One region of the Lentzea sp. NPDC036949 genome, then DNA from elsewhere that is predicted to be linked to it. Evidence: riboswitches for the same ligand, from Rfam matches in the RefSeq annotation. Region 1 holds a riboswitch; each other region holds the start of a gene.
The links. A riboswitch is a leader RNA that binds a small molecule or an ion and turns the genes downstream of it on or off. The one in region 1 is predicted to bind cobalamin.
Positions count from the first base shown of each region.

Region 2: it holds a riboswitch for cobalamin, as region 1 does, so the genes downstream of both, ACZ7CD_RS30010 (LPXTG cell wall anchor domain-containing protein) here and ACZ7CD_RS15870 (CbtB domain-containing protein) in region 1, are expected to answer to the same signal.
Region 3: it holds a riboswitch for cobalamin, as region 1 does, so the genes downstream of both, ACZ7CD_RS16685 (ribonucleoside-diphosphate reductase subunit alpha) here and ACZ7CD_RS15870 (CbtB domain-containing protein) in region 1, are expected to answer to the same signal.
Region 4: it holds a riboswitch for cobalamin, as region 1 does, so the genes downstream of both, ACZ7CD_RS09860 (FecCD family ABC transporter permease) here and ACZ7CD_RS15870 (CbtB domain-containing protein) in region 1, are expected to answer to the same signal.

Region 1 is NZ_JBVJRA010000005.1:75,497-80,429, forward strand. Features, by position in the region: gene ACZ7CD_RS15845 (phosphoribosyltransferase) at 1-60, shown strand, start outside; gene ACZ7CD_RS15850 (antibiotic biosynthesis monooxygenase family protein) at 16-309, opposite strand; gene hisG (ATP phosphoribosyltransferase) at 306-1,166, opposite strand; gene ACZ7CD_RS15860 (phosphoribosyl-ATP diphosphatase) at 1,181-1,444, opposite strand; gene ACZ7CD_RS15865 ((2Fe-2S)-binding protein) at 1,551-2,201, shown strand; cobalamin riboswitch at 2,250-2,424, shown strand; gene ACZ7CD_RS15870 (CbtB domain-containing protein) at 2,457-2,645, shown strand; gene ACZ7CD_RS15875 (CbtA family protein) at 2,662-3,411, shown strand; gene ACZ7CD_RS15880 (HAD family hydrolase) at 3,408-4,064, opposite strand; gene metH (methionine synthase) at 4,057-4,933, opposite strand, start outside.
Region 2 is NZ_JBVJRA010000012.1:128,219-133,151, reverse strand. Features, by position in the region: gene ACZ7CD_RS30030 (ABC transporter ATP-binding protein) at 1-153, opposite strand, end outside; gene ACZ7CD_RS30025 (CbiQ family ECF transporter T component) at 150-1,181, opposite strand; gene ACZ7CD_RS30020 (hypothetical protein) at 1,204-1,968, opposite strand; gene ACZ7CD_RS30015 (hypothetical protein) at 1,983-2,396, opposite strand; gene ACZ7CD_RS30010 (LPXTG cell wall anchor domain-containing protein) at 2,393-3,640, opposite strand; adenosylcobalamin-variant (AdoCbl-variant) riboswitch at 3,689-3,760, opposite strand; gene ACZ7CD_RS30005 (FAD-dependent monooxygenase) at 3,829-4,917, opposite strand.
Region 3 is NZ_JBVJRA010000005.1:243,614-248,546, forward strand. Features, by position in the region: gene ACZ7CD_RS16670 (LysR family transcriptional regulator ArgP) at 1-475, opposite strand, end outside; gene ACZ7CD_RS16675 (LysE/ArgO family amino acid transporter) at 575-1,123, shown strand; gene ACZ7CD_RS16680 (hypothetical protein) at 1,089-1,256, opposite strand; cobalamin riboswitch at 1,320-1,529, shown strand; gene ACZ7CD_RS16685 (ribonucleoside-diphosphate reductase subunit alpha) at 1,633-4,933, shown strand, end outside.
Region 4 is NZ_JBVJRA010000003.1:78,439-83,371, forward strand. Features, by position in the region: gene ACZ7CD_RS09845 (S8 family serine peptidase) at 1-663, shown strand, start outside; gene ACZ7CD_RS09850 (3-isopropylmalate dehydrogenase) at 981-2,018, shown strand; gene ACZ7CD_RS09855 (YciI family protein) at 2,083-2,502, opposite strand; cobalamin riboswitch at 2,586-2,728, shown strand; gene ACZ7CD_RS09860 (FecCD family ABC transporter permease) at 2,764-3,786, shown strand; gene ACZ7CD_RS09865 (ABC transporter ATP-binding protein) at 3,786-4,526, shown strand; gene ACZ7CD_RS09870 (ABC transporter substrate-binding protein) at 4,523-4,933, shown strand, end outside.

The sequences.
Region 1 (4,933 bases):
CGCTTCGAGCAGACCTCAGACGCCGAGGTCCTCGAAGTGCTGGACCACCGGGAACGGTGAGTAGAACCGGTGCAGCAGCTCCGACCACCGGGCGTAGGACGGGCCCTGGCGGAACCCGACCGTGTGCGCCTCGACCGACTCCCACTGCACCAGCAGCAGGTACCGGTTCGGGTCCTCCAGGCACCGCGACAGCCGCAGGCCGAGGAAGCCCGGCGAGGCGGAGATCAGCTCCCGCGCCTCGCCGAAGACCTCCTCGAACTCCGCCGCACGTCCGGGCAGGACGTCCAGCACGGCGTGCTCCAGGATCACAGGCGGCAGAACCGGATGTCCGAGGCCAGGATCGCCTTGGCGCCGATCGCGGCCAGCTCGTCCATGACCCGGTTCGCGTCGCGGCGGCGGACCATCGCCCGCACCGCGACCCAGTTCTCGTCGGCCAGCGGCGCGACCGTCGGCGACTCCAGGCCCGGCGTGAGGCTGATCGCCTCGTCCAGCAGCGTGCGCGGGCAGTCGTAGTCCAGCATCAGGTACTGCTGGGCGAACACGACGCCCTGCAGGCGGGCCTGCAGCTGCTTCTTGGCCGGCGACAGCTCCGAGCCCGCGCGGTGCACGAGGACCGCCTCCGACTCGCAGATCGGCTCGCCGAACGCCACCAGGTCGTGCTGACGCAGCGTGCGGCCGGAGCCCACGACGTCGGCGATCAGGTCGGCCACGCCGAGCTGGATGGAGATCTCGACCGCGCCGTCGAGGCGGATCACCGTGGCGTTGATGCCGCGGCGTTTGAGGTCGCGGCCGACCAGCTTCGGGTAGGCGGTGGCGAGCCGCTTGCCCTCCAGGTCCTCGACCGTCCAGTCGGTGCCCCGCGGGCCCGCGTAGCGGAAGGTGGACCCGCCGAAGCCCAGCGCCAGCAGCTCCTCGACGGAGGAACCGTTGTCGTCGGCACCCGAGTCGGCGGCCAGGTCGCGGCCGGTGATGCCCAGGTCGAGGTCACCGGACGCCACGTAGATCGCGATGTCCTTGGGGCGCAAGAAGAAGAACTCGACCTCGTTGTTCGGGTCGAGCACGGTCAGGTCGCGCGGCTCGTGCCGCTGCCGGTAACCGGCCTCGGTCAGCATCGCGGAGGCGCGTTCGGCGAGCGCGCCCTTGTTCGGGACTGCTACGCGCAGCATCGGTCAGCTCTCCGTCAGAGGTACTTGTAGACGTCGTCGAGGGTCAGGCCGCGGCCCAGCATGATCACCTGGAGGCGGTACAGCAGCTGCGAGATCTCTTCCGCGAGCTTCTCGTCGGACTCGTACTCGGCGGCGATCCAGACCTCGCCCGCTTCCTCCAGGACCTTCTTGCCCTGCGCATGGACGCCGGCCTCAAGCGCAGCCACGGTGCCGGAACCCTCCGGCTTGGTGCGGGCTCGTTCGGTCAGTTCGGCGAACAGCGAGTCGAAGGTCTTCACGGGGGCACATCCTCCCACCTCCGGACGGGTGGTCCACACCGCGGTCACCTCTGTTCCAGCCCGTGGACGTGATCTGTCCTGCATGGACACCCAGTAGCGTGAATCTGTGTCGGAGTTCGCCGAAGTCCTCGCAGCGCTGCGCCAGGTGCGCGGCATCAACCCGTTCTTCGCGCTGGACGTGGGCCGTCCGGACGACTCGTGGCTGCCGGGGACGGCACTGCTCGAAGGCCCCGCCCTCAGGGAGACCATCGACGCGATCGCGGCCCGCTACAACGCCGCCGAGCCCCGCGTCGCCGCCAGCCTGTTCTTCCTCAGCTACACCGCGCGGCTGCTCAGCCCGCTCACCGCGACGGACCTGCCGATCGACGTGCGCCCGGAGAACCTGTGGTGGCAGCACCACCGCCGCAACGGCCTGAGCGTCCGCATCGACACCCCGCGGCTCGGCCCGCGCCCGGCGGAGGCGCTCGCACCGGTCGTGGAGGCGGTCCACGCGGTCGTGCCCGTGGCACGCGGTCTGCTGTGGGGCAACGCGATGTCGAACATCGCGGGCGCGCTGAAAATGGTGGTGCGAGCGGGTGCGCTGAGTGCGGAGGAAGCGGAGGAACGCGGCAACCGGCTCATGGCAGCGCCACCGTTCGAAGGTGCCGGGGAATTCGTCACCCTGCCCGGCGAGGTCGCGTTCCTGCGCCGGTCGTGCTGCCTTTACTACCGCGTTGCCGCAGGTGGGAAGTGCGGGGACTGCCCTCTTGTGAAGTGATGAAGACGACAACTCTTATGGCCGGTTGTGCGTGAACCGCCGTTCACCTTACGGTGCACGCGCCGCAGTGACGGGAAGCCGGTGGAAATCCGGCGCGGTCCTCGCCACTGTGACCGGGAAGCGATCCCCGCCGAGCACGTCACTGGTCCCGCGAGGGGCTGGGAAGACGCGGGGGCAGCGTTGATCCGGGAGTCAGGAGACCGGCTGCGGCGCCGTAAGGAGTTTCACCTTCCACGAGGTATGGAGGAGCCCGTCATGACGAGCCCTGCAGCAAGCCTGTCCGCCGTCCGCGTGCCCAAGTGGGCCTTCGCCGTCTCACTGCTCGGCCTGATCGTCACCTACCTGGTCCTGCAGGAGAACGGCCTCGCTCTCGGTGCGAGCTCGGAGCTGCTGCACGAGTTCTTCCACGACGGCCGCCACGCCCTCGGCGTTCCCTGCCACTGATCCGCTGATCACGCAGATGACGACCACGTACAGGTCGATCGCACTGCGCGGACTCGCGGCCGGCGCCATCGCCGGTACCGCCTCCGCGCTCGTGCAGCTCCTGGTCACCGAGATCCCCATCCGCGCCGCACTGGCCGTCGAGGAGGCCCGCGCCCCCGCCGGTGACGGCCACTCCCACTCGCACGGCGAGGAGGGGCTGGTCAGCCGCGGCGTCCAGATCGCGGGCGGCATGCTCGGCGTGGTGATCGTCGGCATCGCCGTCGGCCTGGTGTTCGCCACGGCCTACGCGCTGTCGAAGCGCTGGTTCGCCGACCGCACGCCGTTCACCCGCAGCACCGCGTTCGGAGTCGCCGTGTTCGGTGCGGTGGCGCTGCTGCCGTGGCTGAAGTACCCGGCGAACCCGCCCGCGGTGGGCGACCCGGACACGGTGAACTACCGCACCGCGCTGTACCTGGGCGTGGTGGTGGCCGGTCTGGCGATCGTCTGGGGAGCGAGCTGGCTCGCCTCGGCACTGGCCGCGCAGCCGCACCCGGTCCGCGTGACCGCGGTGCTGCTCGCGGTCGTGGCGGCGGTGGCGGTGGTGCTGGTGGCGTTCCCCGCGCCGCCGGACACGATCCCGGCGGACATGCCGGTGGCCGTGCTGTGGCAGTTCCGCCTCAGCTCGCTCGCCCAGCTGGCCACGCTCCACATCGGTCTCGGCGTGGTGTTCGGCCTGCTGGTCGATCCGGCGACACGCCGGGCGAAGGCACCCGTCGCGGCTCTCTAAAGAGCGCGCAGCACTTCGAGGTCGACGCCGACGAGGGAGTCGCGGAACACCCGCCGCTCCCCCGCCGGCACCTCGACGTCACACGGCACGACCAGCACGGTGCACCCGGCCGCCACCGCAGAGGCGACACCGGTCGGCGAGTCCTCGACCGCCACGCACCCGGCCGCGTCCACGCCGAGCAACCGCGCCGCCTTCAGGTACGGCTCCGGCAGCGGCTTGTTCAGACCGTCCACCTCGTCGCCGCACACCGTCACGTCGAACAGGTCGCGGCCGATGGTGTCGAGCGCGACCTCGGTCAGCGACCGTTCGGTGGAGGTCACCAGCGCCATCGGCACGCCGGACGACCGCACCGCGCGCAGCGCCTCGGCAGCGCCCGGACGCCACGGCAGACCGGTGCGGAAGACCTCCTCGGTGCGGCGGGAGATCCACGCGGCGCCGTCGGCCATGTCGGCGTCGGTCGGTTCGATGCCGACGTCGGCGAACAGCAGGCGCATCGTCGTGGGGACGTTGCTGCCGACCATGCGTTCGCGGGTCTCCAGCGACAGGATCCCGCCGAGCTTCTCGGCGTACTCGTAGAGCGGGATGTCCCACAGCTTCTCGGAGTCCAGCAGCGTGCCGTCCATGTCCCACAGGACAGCTTGCGGGTCAGACATTGAAGTACTTCGCCTCCGGGTGGTGCGCCACGAAGGCGTCGGTGGACTGTTCCGGGTGGAGCTGGAGTTCCTCGGACAGCGTGACGCCGATGCGGGCCGGGTCGAGCAGGTCGACGACGCGCCGGCGGTCTTCCATCTCGGGGCAGGCGCCGTAGCCGAACGAGTACCGCGCGCCGCGGTAGCCGAGCTTGAAGTACTCCTCGACGGCGGCGGGGTCTTCCTGGGCCACTGACCCGCCCGCCGGCCACACGAGCTCCTCGCGCACGCGCTTGTGCCAGTACTCGGCCAGCGCTTCGGTGAGCTGGACCCCCAGTCCGTGGACCTCCAGGTACTCACGATACGCGTTCTTGCCGAACAGCTCGTTGGCGTAGTCGGCGATCGGCTGGCCCATCGTCACGAGGTGGAACGCGATGACGTCGACCTCACCCGACGAGCGGGCGCGCCAGAAGTCGGCCAGGCAGAGGCGCCGATCCCTCTTCTGGCGCGGAAAGCGGAACCGGAAGCGCTCCGGCGCGTCCGGGGAGGGCTCGGTCAGGATGACCAGGTCGTTGCCCTCGGACACGCACGGGAAGTAGCCGTAGACGACCGCGGCGTGAGCAAGAACACCTTCTGTCGCAAGGCGTTCCATCCAGTACCGCAGCCGTGGCCTGCCCTCGGTCTCGACGAGCTCCTCGTAGGTCGGGCCGCCGCCGCGCGTGCCCTTGAGGCCCCACTGGCCCATGAACGTCGCGCGCTCGTCCAGCAGCGCGCTGTAGTCCGCGACGGGAATGCCCTTCACCACGCGGCTGCCCCAGAACGGCGGCACCGGCACCGGGTTGTCGGTGGCCACGTCGGAACGACCGGTTCCCGCTTCTTCCTCTCCTGGCGCG
Region 2 (4,933 bases), on a different contig from region 1:
GACGAGGCCGTTGATCGCGCGCAGGAACGTCGACTTGCCCGCGCCGGTGCGGCCGACGACCAGGCAGAGCTCTCCCTCGGGGATCTCCGCGGACAGGCCGGTGAGCACCGGGGTGCCGGTGTAGGTGATGGTGACGTCCTCGAACCTGATCATCGTTCCCTCGCGATCCCCAGCGGTGCCAGCGCCACCAGCACGGCCAGCGCCGGTGCGAGCGGTAGTTCGGGTGCCTGCAGCGGGACCGTCGCCGGCGACAGCGCCGGGTCGGTCGAGAGCACCAGTGCCGCGGCGCTCGCCACGCCGCTCAGCGCCACGGCGACCGCGCGCGGGGTCCAGCGGTCGGGGCGGTAGCGGGTGCGCGGCACCCGGCGGGCGCCGACCAGCAGGCCCGCGACGGCCAGCAGCACGCCGAGCGCGAGCAGGGGCCAGCCGGAGTAGGCGTCGGCGAGCAGGCCGTACGTGCCGATGCAGAGGCCGAAGAGGCCCGCCAGGACCAGTGCGCCGGTCACCGCGCGGTCGCGGCGCGAGATGCCGGCGGTGCGGCCGTAGCCGCGCGAGTCCATGGAGGCGGCGAGGACGAGCGAGCGGTCCAGCGCGTCCTCCAGCACCGGCACCAGCAGCGTGCGGATCGCGCGCACGCCACGAGCCGCGTCACCGCGCAACCGGCGGGCCCTGCGGACCGAACGCGCCGACGACACCAGTTGCGGCGCAACGGTCAGCGCCACCACCGCGGCCACGCTCACCTCGTACAGCGCGGCGGGCAGGGAACGCAGGAGGCGTTTCGGGTTGGCGAGGGCGTTCGCGGCGCCGACACAGCTCAGGATCGTGGCGAGCAGCAACCCCTGGTACAGCGCGAAGACCAGCCCCTCCGCGGTCACCGGTCCGCCGATGCGGATGCCCTGCGCCCAGTCCGGCAACGGGACCTGCGGCAGGGTGAACAACGTCGTCGGGCCCGCGATGCCGCCGAGGAACACGTGCAGCAGCACCCGCAGGCCGATGACCAGCAGACCGAACCTGAGGAACACGCCGTAGGTTCCCGCCCACGGCGTGTTCGCGCGGCACGTCACGACCACGACCCCCGCCACCGCCAGGACCAGGCCCAGCAGCAACGGGTTCGTGGTGCGGCTGGCGGCGGTGGCCAGGCCCAGGGCCCACAGCCACCACGCGCCGGAGTGGAGCCTCACGCCGCGAACCCCCGCCGAGCGCTCACTCTTCCGCGCTGCGCCGGCGACGGGCCACGAGCAGTCCCGCCACGACCAGCGCGCCGATCGCCAGCACGCCGAGCACCGTCCACAACGGACTACCCGGCTCCTGGTCCTGCTGCTGCGCCTTCTCCTCGACCGCGGCCGAGGTCACGGCGGCGGACGTGCTCGAAGACGGCTCCGAAGCCGACGCCGAAGTCGTCGCGGCAGAGGACGAGGGCGGTGCAGTGGTGGACGGCTGCCCGGCAGGCGGGGTCACGGGGACCTGCGGCGGTGCGGGCGGTTGCTGGGCCGGAGGCTGCTGGGCAGGCGGTTGCTGAGCGGGCGGCTGCTGGACCGGTGGCTGTGGGGCGGGTGCGGCCGGCGGGGCGATCCCCGGCTGCTCCCCCGCCCCGAACGCCCACCCCTCGACGCTGCCGCGGGCCGGCACGTAGGTCGCCGCGCCCTGGTTGCTGTAGGACCACGAACCACCGGGTGGCGCGTGCCAGTACGACCAGTACGCGGTGGCGGGCGAGGTGGTGACGCACCTGTCGGTGTCGGTGCCCGGCCTGCCGTTGATGCGGCAGACGAACCCCTGCTGCCGTGACGCGTAGGCGTAGCTGAACCCGGCCGCCGCCAGCGCCGCCACCCCGGAGCCCGGACTGCCCGCCGCGCACCCCTGCTGCACACCACCGCCGAGACCGCGGAAGTCGACGACGACGGTCACGCCGTCACAGCCCGCCGCCTGAGCCGGCACCGGGACCGCCGCGGCGATCACCAGTGCCAGCACGCAGAAGAACCTCGTCACGGGGTGGCGCCGGGGGCGGTGCCGGCACCGAACGCCCAGCCCTCGACGCTGCCGGGCGCCGGGTCGTAGCTGCCCGCACCCGCGGAGCTGTAGGCCCAGGAACCGCCGGGCGAGGCGTGCCAGTACGACCAGTAGGCGCTGGTCGTGGGCGCGGTGCACGGGTTCGGCAGCGCGTTGATCCGGCACACGAAACCGGCCTGGCGCGGCACGAACGAGTACGTGAAGCCCGCGCCGGTCAGCGCGGCGAGACCGGTGGCCGGGTCGCCGGGAGCGCAGCCGGTCTGGACGCCGCCGCCCAGCGCGGTGAAGTCCACCACGACCTTCACGCCCGCGCAGTCCGCGGCGGAGGCGGGTGCGACGACGAACGAGCTCGCGACCAGGGCGAGGACAGCGAGGATGCGGCGCATCACGCACCAACCTTCCGACGACGGGACACGAGGACGAGCACGGCGCCGGCGAGCAGCGCGGAGGAACCGAGCAGGGTCAGCGCGACGGCCTCCTCGGGGCCGGTCGCGGCGAGCCGCTGAGTGGCCGGGGGCGTCGGACCGGCCGGCGCGGGAGCGACCGGGGTGGCCGTCGACGAGGTGGTCACCGGAGCGGTCGTCGTCGGCGGCACGGTCGGCTGTGCGGTGGTCGACGGGGGCGTGGTGGTCGGCGGGGTCGCGCAGTCGACCGCGGGCACACCGGGCGTGGCACCGGCGAACGACACGTCGGCGAGGCCCTTGCGGGCCAGGCCGAGCATCGCCTGGGTGGTCGCGCGCACGGCGCCGTAGACCTCGAAACCCGTGCTGTCGTAGGCGATCGCGCCGCGAGCGGCCTCCGGTCCGGCACAGCCGACCTGCAACGACCGCAGGTACGCCACGGCCCGGTCCGCGACCACCGTCCGGCCGCCCCCGACGAGCGCGCCGACCGCGAGGCCGGTGCTGTTGGCGTTCGAGCCCTGCAACGCCGACGGGAACCCGCCGTCCGCCTTCTGCTGCGCCACCAGCCAGTCCAGCGCCCGCGCGGACGCCGTCGGCTCCCCCGCCGCCTGCAACGCCTGCAGCACGATCGCCGTCGCGTCCACATCGGACTTGCAGACCGGCTGCCCGAACGAGATCGGGAACCCGCCGTCCGCGCACTGCGTGGACACCTGGAACGCGACCGGCTGCGCCACCGGCTGGTCGGCGCGGGTCAGCACGATGATCGCCAGCGCCTGCGTGAACGCGTTGGTCTGGTCGTAGTCGGGGTCGGTGCGGTCGCGGTAGCGGCCGGACTCCTCCCGCAGCGCCGCAAGGCGTTCGAGCAGGTCGGCACCGGCGAACGCGTGCGGGTCGGTGCCCAGCGCCTGCGCGACCAGCGCGAGCTTCACCAGGCCACCGACGTAGGACTCGGCCTCGCCGTCGCCTGCGAAGTACTGGAACTGCTCGGGTTCGGCGAGCCACGCCGCGGCCCGCACCGCCGTCGACCGGCCGACACCGGCGGCCGCGAGCCCGTACACGCCGTCCGCGGTCAGGCCGTGGTCGACGAGGTCCGGCCCCTTCACCAGGTGGTCGCCACCGACGAACTGGCCGGCCAGCCACGTTCCCGCTGACGGCGGCTCGGCCGCCTGAGCGGCCGGTGTCACGACGAGCGCGGCCGCTACCACTGCGGCCAGCGCGGATGTCCGGATCACTGCTCTTCCCCCTGCCCCGCTGTCCTCGACGGGTCGATGGAGCCACCGCGCGCCACGGGCATTCGGACTGTCACCGTTGCGGGTCAGCGCCGGAGTTCCACCGGCTTCCCCCGCGGCGTGCGGATGCTGTTGTCCACCCGATCGTGCGGGAGGGATCACCCCGAGTCAAATGGCTGTGAGCCGGGCCATCAGCGGCCGGGGAGCTGGAAGGAGCTCACGACCGCGGCGAACTCCTCGGTCGGCTGCCCGCCGTTGGCCTGGTTCTTCAGCGCCATGTCCTGGTTGGCCGTCACGTACGGGCGCAGCAGCTCCTCGTAGCGCTGGAACGCGGTCTCGCGGTTCACGCTCAGCTCGCCAGCCAGCACGTACGCACCGACGAGCGCCAAGCTCGTGCCCTGACCGGACAACGGCGAACCGCAGTAGCCGGCGTCGCCGAGCAGCACGACGCCGCCGCGCGACCAGGACGGCATCCGGACCTGCGCCATGGCGTCGAAGTGGAAGTCCGGCGCCTCCCACATGTGCTTGAGCGCGGTCTGCCACTCCCACCCGGCGTCGGCGAACTTCTCCGCCACCAGCCGCCGCTGGGCCTCGACGTCGCGGTGGTCGAAGTCCACCTCGCCGTAGAACCCCATGTAGACCCGGCACTCCGCGTTGGCGCGGGCGCTCATGACCCCGCCGCCGACGACCTCGCCCTGCTGGAACACCTGCCAGTGGTCGAGGCCCAGGAAGTTCGGCGCGGTGAACACGGCGAGGTTCGTGCCCAGGTGGCGGACGAACTGCGCCTCGGGACCGAACACGAGCCGCCGGACGTTCGAGTGCAGCCCGTCCGCGCCCACGACCACGTCGAAGTCCCGCGGGGCGGCCCGCTCGAACGTGACGCGGGTGCCGTCGATCGCGGTGATGGTGTCGTCGAAGAGGTACTCGACGCCCTCCACCGCGTCGAACAGCAGGCGTGCCAGGTCGTCGCGCATGACCTCGACGTCGGGGCTGGCGAGGTCGCCGCCGGTCAGCGTGTGCTCGGTGGAGCGGTGGAGCTCGGTGCCCTCCTCGTCGACCACGCTCATGCCGCGCATGCCCGTGGTCATGGACCGCAACCGGTCCCCCAGGCCCATCCGCTCCACCACGTCGAGCGCAGGACCGCGGACGTCGACGGCCTGGCCGCCGGGGCGCAGGCCGCGGTGGCGTTCGACGACGGTGACGTCGAAGCCGTGGTGGCGCAACCAGTAGGCCAGCGCCGGACCGCCGATGCTGGCGCCGGAGATGAGGACGTTCGTCATGGTGCTCCCCCTGTGG
Region 3 (4,933 bases), 170 kb from region 1:
GGATGTGGCCGAGCTTGCGCACCGAGCAGCCGGCGACGGGGTCGCGCGACGACGTCACCGCCGCCATCACCGCTCCCTGCCGCAGCAACGCCGTCGTGTGGTCCTGGTCCTCGCGGTGCAGGTCGAACGAGATCCGCAGCTCGGGCGGCACGCGGTGCAGCGCGGGCAGGAACCAGGTGGCGAGCGAGTCGGCGTTCACCGCGATCGGCACCCGCACGACCGCGTCCTCGCCGAGCGCCGCCCCGAGGTCCTGGTCGAGCGCCAGCAGTTGCCGACCGTAGCGGACGATCACCTCACCGGACGGCGTGAGCCGCACCGGGCGGGCGCGGACCAGCAGGACCCGGCCCGTGCGCTGTTCGAGCGCCTTGATGCGTTGCGAGACAGCGGAAGGCGTGACGTGCAACGCGGTGGCGGCGGCGTCGAACGTGCCGCTGTCCACCACCGCGAGCAGCGTGCGCACCAGGTCGAGGTCCATCACGAGCGCTAATGGTACGTAAGAATCTTCAGCTGGCCTCATCAAGAACGCGTCAATAGCGTGGACCGCGTGACAGACCTGCTGCTCGGCTTCGGCACCATGATGACCCTGATCGTCGCGATCGGCGCCCAGAACGCTTTCGTGCTGCGCCAAGGACTTCGCCGCGAGGCGGTGGCGAAGGTGGTCGCCGTGTGCGCCGTGTCGGACGCGGTCCTGGTCGCCGTGGGCGTCGCCGGGTTCGGCGCGATCGTCACCCGGTGGCCGCAGGCGGTCACCGTCGCCGCGGTCGTGGGCGGGCTCTTCCTGCTGGGGTACGGGTTCCTGGCCGCGCGGCGCGCACTGCGCCCGCAGGCCCTGCACGCCGACACCGGCGCCCGGCACCGGCCCGTGCTCACCGCGATCGCGCTGACGTGGCTCAACCCGCACGTCTACCTCGACACCGTGCTGCTGCTCGGGTCGATCGCCGCCGGCCGCTGGCTCTTCGGCGTCGGCGCGGTGACGGCGAGCATCACCTGGTTCGCCGCGCTCGGGTTCGGCGCCCGGCTGCTCAGCCCGCTGTTCGCGAAGCCGCGCGCGTGGCGCGTGCTGGACGGCGTGATCGCCGCCGTGATGATCAGCCTCGGGGTCGCGCTGATCGCCGGGACGTGACCAGCGCGGCGACCGCGCAGCCGGCCAGCACGCCGCTCGTCACCGGCGCCGCGGCTCCCGCGAACAGCGACGCGGAGGCGAGCCCCGCACTGAGCAGAGCACCGTAGAAGACCCGCGGCCGAACCTCACCCACGCCGACCACCCTACCCAGGGGACACGCATGTTGGGTGGTGATCAAGGACCCACCACCACATGTAGTATCTGCCGCACTGGTGGTTCACCGGCCCGGACAACGGGCCGGTGAGGCAAGAGGGAACCCGGTGCGAGTCCGGGACTGCCCCGCAGCGGTGAGTGGGAACGAAAGCCGTCAACGAAGCACTGGGTCGCGAGACCTGGGAAGCGACGGCCGGTAGGCGCGAGTTCGACGCCCACGAGTCCGAAGACCTGCCACCGGGGTGCGCGCAAGCCTGCGCGCACGACACGGTGCCCCGAGGGAGGGCGGCTGTGTGCACCGGTGAACGGTGCGCGCATGCGCTTTTCCTCCTGGGCCCAGCTCGCGAGGAGAGAGCGTGCCCGACCGCCTTTCAGTGGTCATCGAGGAAGCCTGTGCCGATCTTCCGAACGCATCGGCCGAGGCGGTGCTGACCGAGACCAAGCGGAACCTGTACCACGGCATCACCGACGCCGAGCTCGCCCTGGCGCCGATCATGGCCGCCCGCGCGATGGTCGAGCAGGACCCGGACTACTCCTGCGTCAGCGCCCGCCTGCTGCTGGACCGGCTGCGCACCGAGGCGTGCGGCGTCCCGCTGTCGCACGCCGAGATGACCGAGCGCTACCCGTCGTACTTCGCCTCGTTCGTGCGGCACGGCGTCGACTGCGGCCAGCTCGACCCCCGGCTGACCTCGTTCGACCTGGCCCGCCTGGGATCGGCGCTGGACCCGTCCCGTGACCTCCGGTTCCAGTTCCTGGGCCTGCAAACCCTGTACGACCGCTACTTCCTGCACCGCGACGGCCGCCGCTACGAGCTGCCGCAGGCGTTCTTCATGCGCGTGGCCATGGGCCTCGCCCTGGAGGAGGACGACCCCGACGCCCGCGCGGTCGAGTTCTACGAGCTGCTGTCGTCGTTCGACTTCATGTGCTCGACACCGACGCTGTTCAACTCCGGGACGACCCGGCCGCAGCTGTCGTCGTGCTTCCTGACCACCGTGGCCGACGACCTCGGCGGCATCTTCCACGGCATCAGCAACAACGCGCTGCTCTCGAAGTTCGCGGGCGGCCTGGGCAACGACTGGACGCCGGTGCGCGGCATCGGCGCGCACATCAGGGGCACCAACGGCACGTCGCAGGGCGTGGTGCCGTTCCTGAAGATCGCGAACGACACGGCCGTGGCCGTGAACCAGTGCTTCGCACCGGACACCGGCGTCCACACCGCCGACGGCGTCAAGGCGATCAGGGACGTCGTGGCCGGCGACCTCGTGCTCGGGGTGAGCGGCACCTACCGCGAGGTCACCGACGTCATGCTCTACGACCAGGTCGACCCGATGGTCGAGGTGGAGGTCGAGCACTCCGCCGCACCCCTCAGGGTCACCGCCGGACACCCGTTGTACGCCGTCAGGGGCGTGCCGCTCGGCCAGGAGAACGCGCGGACGCTCAAGCAGCTCGCCGGCGACGAGGTGCGGCCGGAGTGGGTGGACGCCGGTCGGCTGGAGAAGGGTGACCTCGTCGCCAGGGTGGTTCCGCGGGAGGTCGTGCCCGTCGCCGGTTTCAGCGAGGACGATGCTCGTCTGTACGGCGTCCTGCTCGGTGGCGGGCACCTGTCGGAGGACGGGGTGCGGTGGGGTGTCTCCGGGAAACCCGGGCTGGACGCGCACCTGGACTTCGTCCGCGAGCACCTGTCGGCGCGCGGTGTCCCCTTCCGGGAGAACGGCCGCGACGACACCCGCGTGTGGATCCACTGGGCCTCCGAACCCGAGGTGGGTGCCTCCGCGTTCCCGTTCACGCCTGAGGACCTCTACGACGACGACCGCCGGAAGCGGATCGCCCGCAGGTTCTCCCACCTGCCGCACGCCCAGACCCGGAAGCTCCTGCAAGGCCTGCTGGAGTCGAGCGGCGGTGCCTCCCGCGGCGTCGAGGTCCACTTCACCACGACGTCGCGGTCGCTCGCCGCGGGTGCCCGCTACCAGCTGCTGCGCCTCGGCATCCCCTCTGCCGGCGAGGACCTCGACGTCGGGGTTCCCGCCGTCGAGGGCATCGCCGAACTCGCCGGCTGCCGCCCGACCACCGAGCCAGACTGGGTCGAGCACCGGGGCATGGTGTTCTCGCGCGTCCGCGACGTGCGGGAGACCGAGGTGGTCCCCGAGGTGTTCGACCTCGAGGTCGAGACCGACGAGTCCTACCTGACCACGGCCGGCCTCGCCCACAACGGCGGGAAGCGCAAGGGCGCGGTCTGCGCCTACCTCGAAACCTGGCACATCGACGTCGAGGAGTTCCTCGACCTGCGCAAGAACACCGGCGACGAACGCCGCCGCACCCACGACATGAACACCGCGAACTGGGTGCCGGACGAGTTCCTGCGCCGGGTCCGCGCGGGCGGCACGTGGACGCTGTTCTCCCCCGACGAGGTGCCGGACCTGCACGACGCGTTCGGCGCCGAGTTCGCCGAGAAGTACCGCGCCTACGAGGCCAAGGCCGACGGTGGCGGGATCAAGGTCTTCCGCCGGGTCCAGGCCGTGGACCTGTGGCGGCGCATGCTCACGATGCTGTTCGAGACCGGCCACCCGTGGATCACGTTCAAGGACCCGTGCAACCTGCGGTCACCGCAGCAGCACAGCGGCGTGGTGCACTCGTCGAACCTGTGCACCGAGATCACCCTGAACACCGCGGTCGACGAGGTCGCGGTGTGCAACCTGGGGTCGGTCAACCTCGCCCGGCACGTCACCGAGGACGGCATCGACCACGCCCGGCTCCGCAAGACGGTGCGCACGGCCGTGCGGATGCTCGACAACGTGATCGACGTGAACTACTACACGATCCCGGAAGCCAGGAACTCCAACCTGCGGCACCGGCCGGTCGGTCTCGGGCTGATGGGGTTCCAGGACGCGCTGTTCACGCTCGGCACGCCGATGGCGTCGCAGGAGGCCGTGGAGTTCGCGGACCGCAGCATGGAGGAGATCAGCTACTACGCCATCGAGGCGTCCGCCGACCTGGCCCGGGAACGCGGCGCGTACCGGTCGTTCGACGGGTCGCTGTGGTCGCGGGGCGTCCTGCCGATCGACTCGGTCGAGATCCTCGCGCGGCACCGCGCCGCGGACGAGCTGGAGCAGGACCGCGGGTCCACGATGGACTGGGCCGCACTGCGGGCCAAGGTGCGGCAGGGCATGCGGAACTCGAACGTCATGGCCATCGCGCCGACCGCGACCATCGCGAACATCGCCGGCGTGAACCAGTCGATCGAGCCGCTGTACCGCAACCTCTACGTGAAGTCGAACATGTCCGGCGACTTCACCGTCGTCAACCCCCACCTGGTGCGGGCGCTCAAGCAGCGCGGGCTGTGGGACGAGCAGATGGTCTCCGACCTCAAGCTGCACGACGGCAGCCTCGGTGCGATCGACCGGGTGCCGCCCTACCTGAAGGCCCTGTACGCCACGGCGTTCGAGGTCGACAGCGCCTGGCTGGTCGAGGCGGGCTCGCGCCGGCAGAAGTGGATCGACCAGGCGCAGTCGCTCAACCTCTACCTGGCCGCGCCGAGCGGCCGCAAGCTCGACGAGCTCTACCGGCTGGCGTGGCTGCGCGGGCTCAAGACCACGTACTACCTGCGGACGCAGAGCGCGACGCACGTGGAGAAGTCCACGTTGCAGGGCACCGACGGCA
Region 4 (4,933 bases), on a different contig from region 1:
TACGTCGGCGCGGCCTCCACGGCCCCGCTCGCCAAGGCCCAGGGCAGGCCGGAGGAGGCGCTGCTCGCGTTCGGTGTCGCGACGTGGGGCAACTGGTACAACCTCGGCGTCAACACCGTCCCGTTCATCGACATCGACACCACCGGTGACGGGGTCGCGGACTTCGAGACGTTCGCGACGCGCCTGACCGACACCGACCTGCTGGTCGCGACCACCGTCGACCTCAAGACGGGCCTGGAGGTCGACATCCAGGCGGTCAACAACCAGTGGGGCGACGTCGACACGAACACCGCCGACACCAACGTCGCGGTCCTGCCGGTGCTGCTCACCGCACTCGGCATCGACCCGGCGAAGGACACCTCGCGGATCTCGTACACCGCCGGCACCACGGGCTACTACGTGGCGCCGGGCAACGCGAACGGCCTGATCGACGTCATCGACCGCCCGCTGTCCTTCGACCCGCTCAAGCCGGGTCTGTGGGTGCAGGGCGGCGGTGACGCGGCGCTGTCGTACCTCGCGAAGCCGGGCACCGCGCTCGTGGTGAACCGGGACGCGAAGGCCCTGGAGCTCGACAAGTCCGAGGGCCTGCTGGTGCTCAACCACCACAACGCCACCGGCGACCGCGCCTCTGTCGTCACCGTGCGGGCCAGCGGCCGCTCCTAGCCCCTTCTCCTCCGACGTTTGCTGAAGTCCACGCGGGGACCTTTCGTACTCTCAGAGAGTACGAAAGGTCCCCGCGTGCGTTCCGGGGAAAGCGGGGTTACTGCGTGGAACTGCCGGGCGTCACCCCTTGACGCGACCCTGTTCCTGCGATCGAGTGACACTCGAAAGTGCGGAATGGGCCGTGTGGGTGTCCCGCAGTACGGGAGATAACACCCCGATGGGGTGTCCGGCATGCGGCGAGCGGCCGTGGTGCCGGTAACCTTTCGCGGAGGAAAGTAGTCCCACCAATTGGGGACTGACACCTGGGAGGTGTGTGGATGCGGCTCGCAGTGATCCCAGGAGACGGGATCGGGCCCGAGGTCATCGCTGAGGCCCTGAAGGTCCTCAACGAGGTCGTTCCGGCGGCCGAGATCACTCGCTACGACCTCGGCGCGGCGCGCTGGCACGCCACGGGAGAGTTGTTGCCCGAGTCGGTGCTCGGTGAGCTCCGCCAGCACGACGCGATCCTGCTCGGAGCGGTAGGCGATCCGTCGGTGCCGAGCGGAATCCTGGAGCGCGGCCTGCTGCTGCGCCTCAGGTTCGAGCTCGACCACCACGTGAACCTCCGCCCCGCCCGTCTCTACCCCGGCGTCCGCAGCCCGCTCGCGGACCCGCCGGAGATCGACATGGTGGTGGTCCGCGAGGGCACCGAGGGCCCGTACGCGGGCAACGGTGGCCTGCTGCGCAAGGACACCCCGCACGAGATCGCCACGGAGGTGTCGCTCAACACGTCGTTCGGCGTGGAGCGCGTGGTCAGGGACGCCTTCGCGCGCGCCTCGGCCCGTCCGCGGCGGCACCTGACGCTGGTGCACAAGACGAACGTCCTCACGCACGCCGGCTCGCTGTGGTCGCGCGTGGTCGAGGAGGTCTCGTTGCAGCACCCGGACGTGACGGTGGCGTACCAGCACGTGGACGCGGCCACGATCCACCTGGTCACCGACCCCGCCCGGTACGACGTGATCGTGACGGACAACCTGTTCGGCGACATCCTGACCGACCTCGCCGCCGCCGTCACGGGCGGCATCGGCCTGGCCGCGTCGGGCAACATGGACGTGACGCGGCGCAACCCGTCGATGTTCGAGCCGGTCCACGGTTCGGCACCGGACATCGCGGGCCAGGGCATCGCCGACCCGACGGCCGCCGTGCTGTCGGTCGCGCTGCTGCTCGACCACCTCGGCGAGCACGAGGCGTCGCGCCGGATCGAGGCGTCCGTGGCGTTCGACCTGGCGACCCGCGACCACCAGTCGCCGGGCGCGACGTACGCGATCGGCGACCGCCTGGCCGCCCTCGTGTCCTCGAACGTCCGCACGGGCTGACCGTTGTAGTGCACGCGGGGAGCTTTCGTACTCTTGTAGAGCACGAAAGGTCCCCGCGTGACTTTCACAGCTGGGCGGTGGACTCGCGCCAGGCGCGCTCCTTCTGGATCCACTCGTTGTCCTGCGGGAACTCGTCGATCGTCGGCACGCGGCGGATCTCGGTCTTGAACCCGGGCCCGGCCATCGGCATCCGCTTCGCCCACTCGACCGCCTCCTGCAGCGAGGACACGTTGAGCAGGTAGAAGCCGCCGAACAGCTCCTTGGTCTCGCCGTACGGGCCGTCCGTCACGATCGCCGGTTCGGCGGAGAAGTCGACGACGACGCCCTCGGACGGGTCGGCGAGGCCCTCGGCGGCGAGCAGCACCCCGGCCCGGATCAGCTCGTCGTTGAACGCGCCCACGACCTCCAGCATCTTGTCGAAGTCGAGCTCGCCCATGTTCGCGTAGGCCTCGTCGGTGGCGCGCATGATCAGCATGTACTTCACGGTGGTCTCCCTGCGTTGTGCCCTGCTCGCTGACGTCCACAGGTCGAACGGGCACCCCGCCGGATCGACATCACAGCGGAGAAATTTTCGAACTTCCTGTTTGCGCAGGTAGGGTCACCCGAAGTCGTGCGTGGGGGAAGACCGGTCGAAGTCCGGCGCTGACCCGCAACGGTAGGTCCCCGGCCAGGGGACGAGCCCGAATGCCCGCACACGGCAGACATAGGACTCCAACTCCTGCCGTGGACTGCGGGAAGGGCACATGTGATCGGGAAGATCAGCGCGCTCGTCGGCGTGCTCGTCATCAGCATCGTGGCGGGCGTCGCGCTCGGCCCCGTCTCCGTCCCCTTCGGCGTCACCGCCGACCTGCTGTGGCAGGCGGTCACCGGCGGCACCGTGCCCGCCCACCTCGCCGGGCAGTACCACATCGTCTGGAACATCCGGCTGCCGCGCGTGCTGCTCGCCGCCGTCGTGGGCGCGGGGCTGAGCGCGGTCGGCGTCGCGATCCAGGCGATGGTCCGCAACGCGCTGGCCGACCCGTACGTGCTCGGCATCTCCTCGGGGGCGAGCGTGGGTGCCACGGCGGTCGCGACGATGGGGGTGCTGTCCGGGCTCGGCGTGTACGCGCTGTCGACGGGGGCGTTCCTCACCGGGCTCGGTGCCACCGCGCTCGTCTACCTCACCGCGCGGTCGAGCGGGGCGCTCACGCCGTTGCGGCTCGTGCTGACCGGCACCGCGCTCGCCTACGGGTTCTCGGCCGTGGCGATGCTGCTGGTGTTCCAGGCACCGCACGGGGAGGCGGCGCGGGCGGCGATGTTCTGGCTGCTCGGCAGCCTCGGCGGGGCGGACTGGAGGTCGTTGCCGGTCGCCACGGTCGTGACCGCGCTGGGCATCGCCTACCTGATGGCCAAGGCGCGGCCGTTGAACGCGCTGGCGATGGGCGATGAGACCGCCACCACGCTCGGGGTGAGGGTGAACCGGTTCCGCACGCACCTCTTCGTCGTCACCGCGGCCATGACCGGGGTGCTGGTGGCGGTCAGCGGGGCCGTCGGGTTCGTCGGGCTGATGCTGCCGCACCTCACGCGCATGGTCGTGGGCGCCGACCACCGCAAGGTGCTGGCCCTCGCACCGCTGGCCGGTGCCAGCTTCCTGGTGTGGGTGGACGTCGCCGCGCGGATGCTCGCCGCACCCGAGGAGCTGCCGCTCGGCGTCATCACGGCCGCGCTGGGCGTGCCGTGCTTCATCTTCCTGATGCGCCGCAGGGCGTACGTCTTCGGAGGCCGCTGATGCGCGTCGAGGTGCACGACGTCACCGTGCGGAACATCATCTCCGGCATCACGCTGCACGCCTGCGACGAGGTGGTCGGCATCGTCGGGCCGAACGGCAGCGGCAAGTCGACGACGTTGCGCTGCGTCTACCGGGCGCTGCGACCGGACGCCGGCGCGGTCCTGCTCGACGGCGAGAACGTCCACAGGCGACAGGGCCTCGCCCGCGACCTCTCCGCGCTGACCCAGGAGTCGCAGGTCGAGTTCGACTTCACCGTCACCGAGGTCGTGGAGATGGGCCGGCTGCCGCACGACCGCGACCCCGTGCGCGACGCCGCTGTCGTCGCCGATGCTCTGGCCACAGTGGACGTCGGACACCTCGCCGCCCGCAGCTTCCTCAGCCTTTCCGGCGGGGAGCGCCAGCGGGTGCTGATCGCCCGCGCCATCGCCCAGCAACCCCGCGTGCTCGTGCTCGACGAGCCGACCAACCACCTCGACATCCGCCACCAGCTCGACGTCCTCGCGCTCGCGCGGGGACTCGGCGTCACCGTCCTGACCGTGCTGCACGACCTCAACCTCGCCGCGTCGTACTGCGACCGCCTCTACGTCCTCGACGAGGGCCGGGTGGTCGCCTCCGGCACCCCGGCGGAGGTCCTCGTGCCCGAGCTCGTCGCCAAGGTCTTCCACGTCACCGCACACGTGGTCGCCCACCCCACGACAGGAGCCCCCCAGCTCCTGTTCGACCAGGAGGTCACCCCGTGAGAACCGCACTCGTCACCGCCGCCCTGCTGCTCGTCTCCGGGTGCGGCGCCACGGTCGCGCAGGACACCTCCGCGACCGAACCCGTCACCGTCACCAACTGCGGGCAGCAGGTGACCTACGACGAGGTCCCGTCCAAAGTGGTCACCAACGACACCGGCATCACCGAGCTGATGTTCGCGCTGGGCCTCAAGGACCGCATGGCCGGCTACGTCGTCAACGGCATCGACACCGTCGACGTGCGGACCTCGCCGTGGAAGGCCGACTTCGACAGCGCGAAGCACCTGTCCGACAAGATCTCCAAGGAGGTCGTGCAGGGCGCCAACGCCGACCTCGTGTTCGCCGGCTGGAACTACGGCTTCAGCGAGAGCACCGGCTTCACCCCGGACGCGTTGCGGCAGCTCGGGATC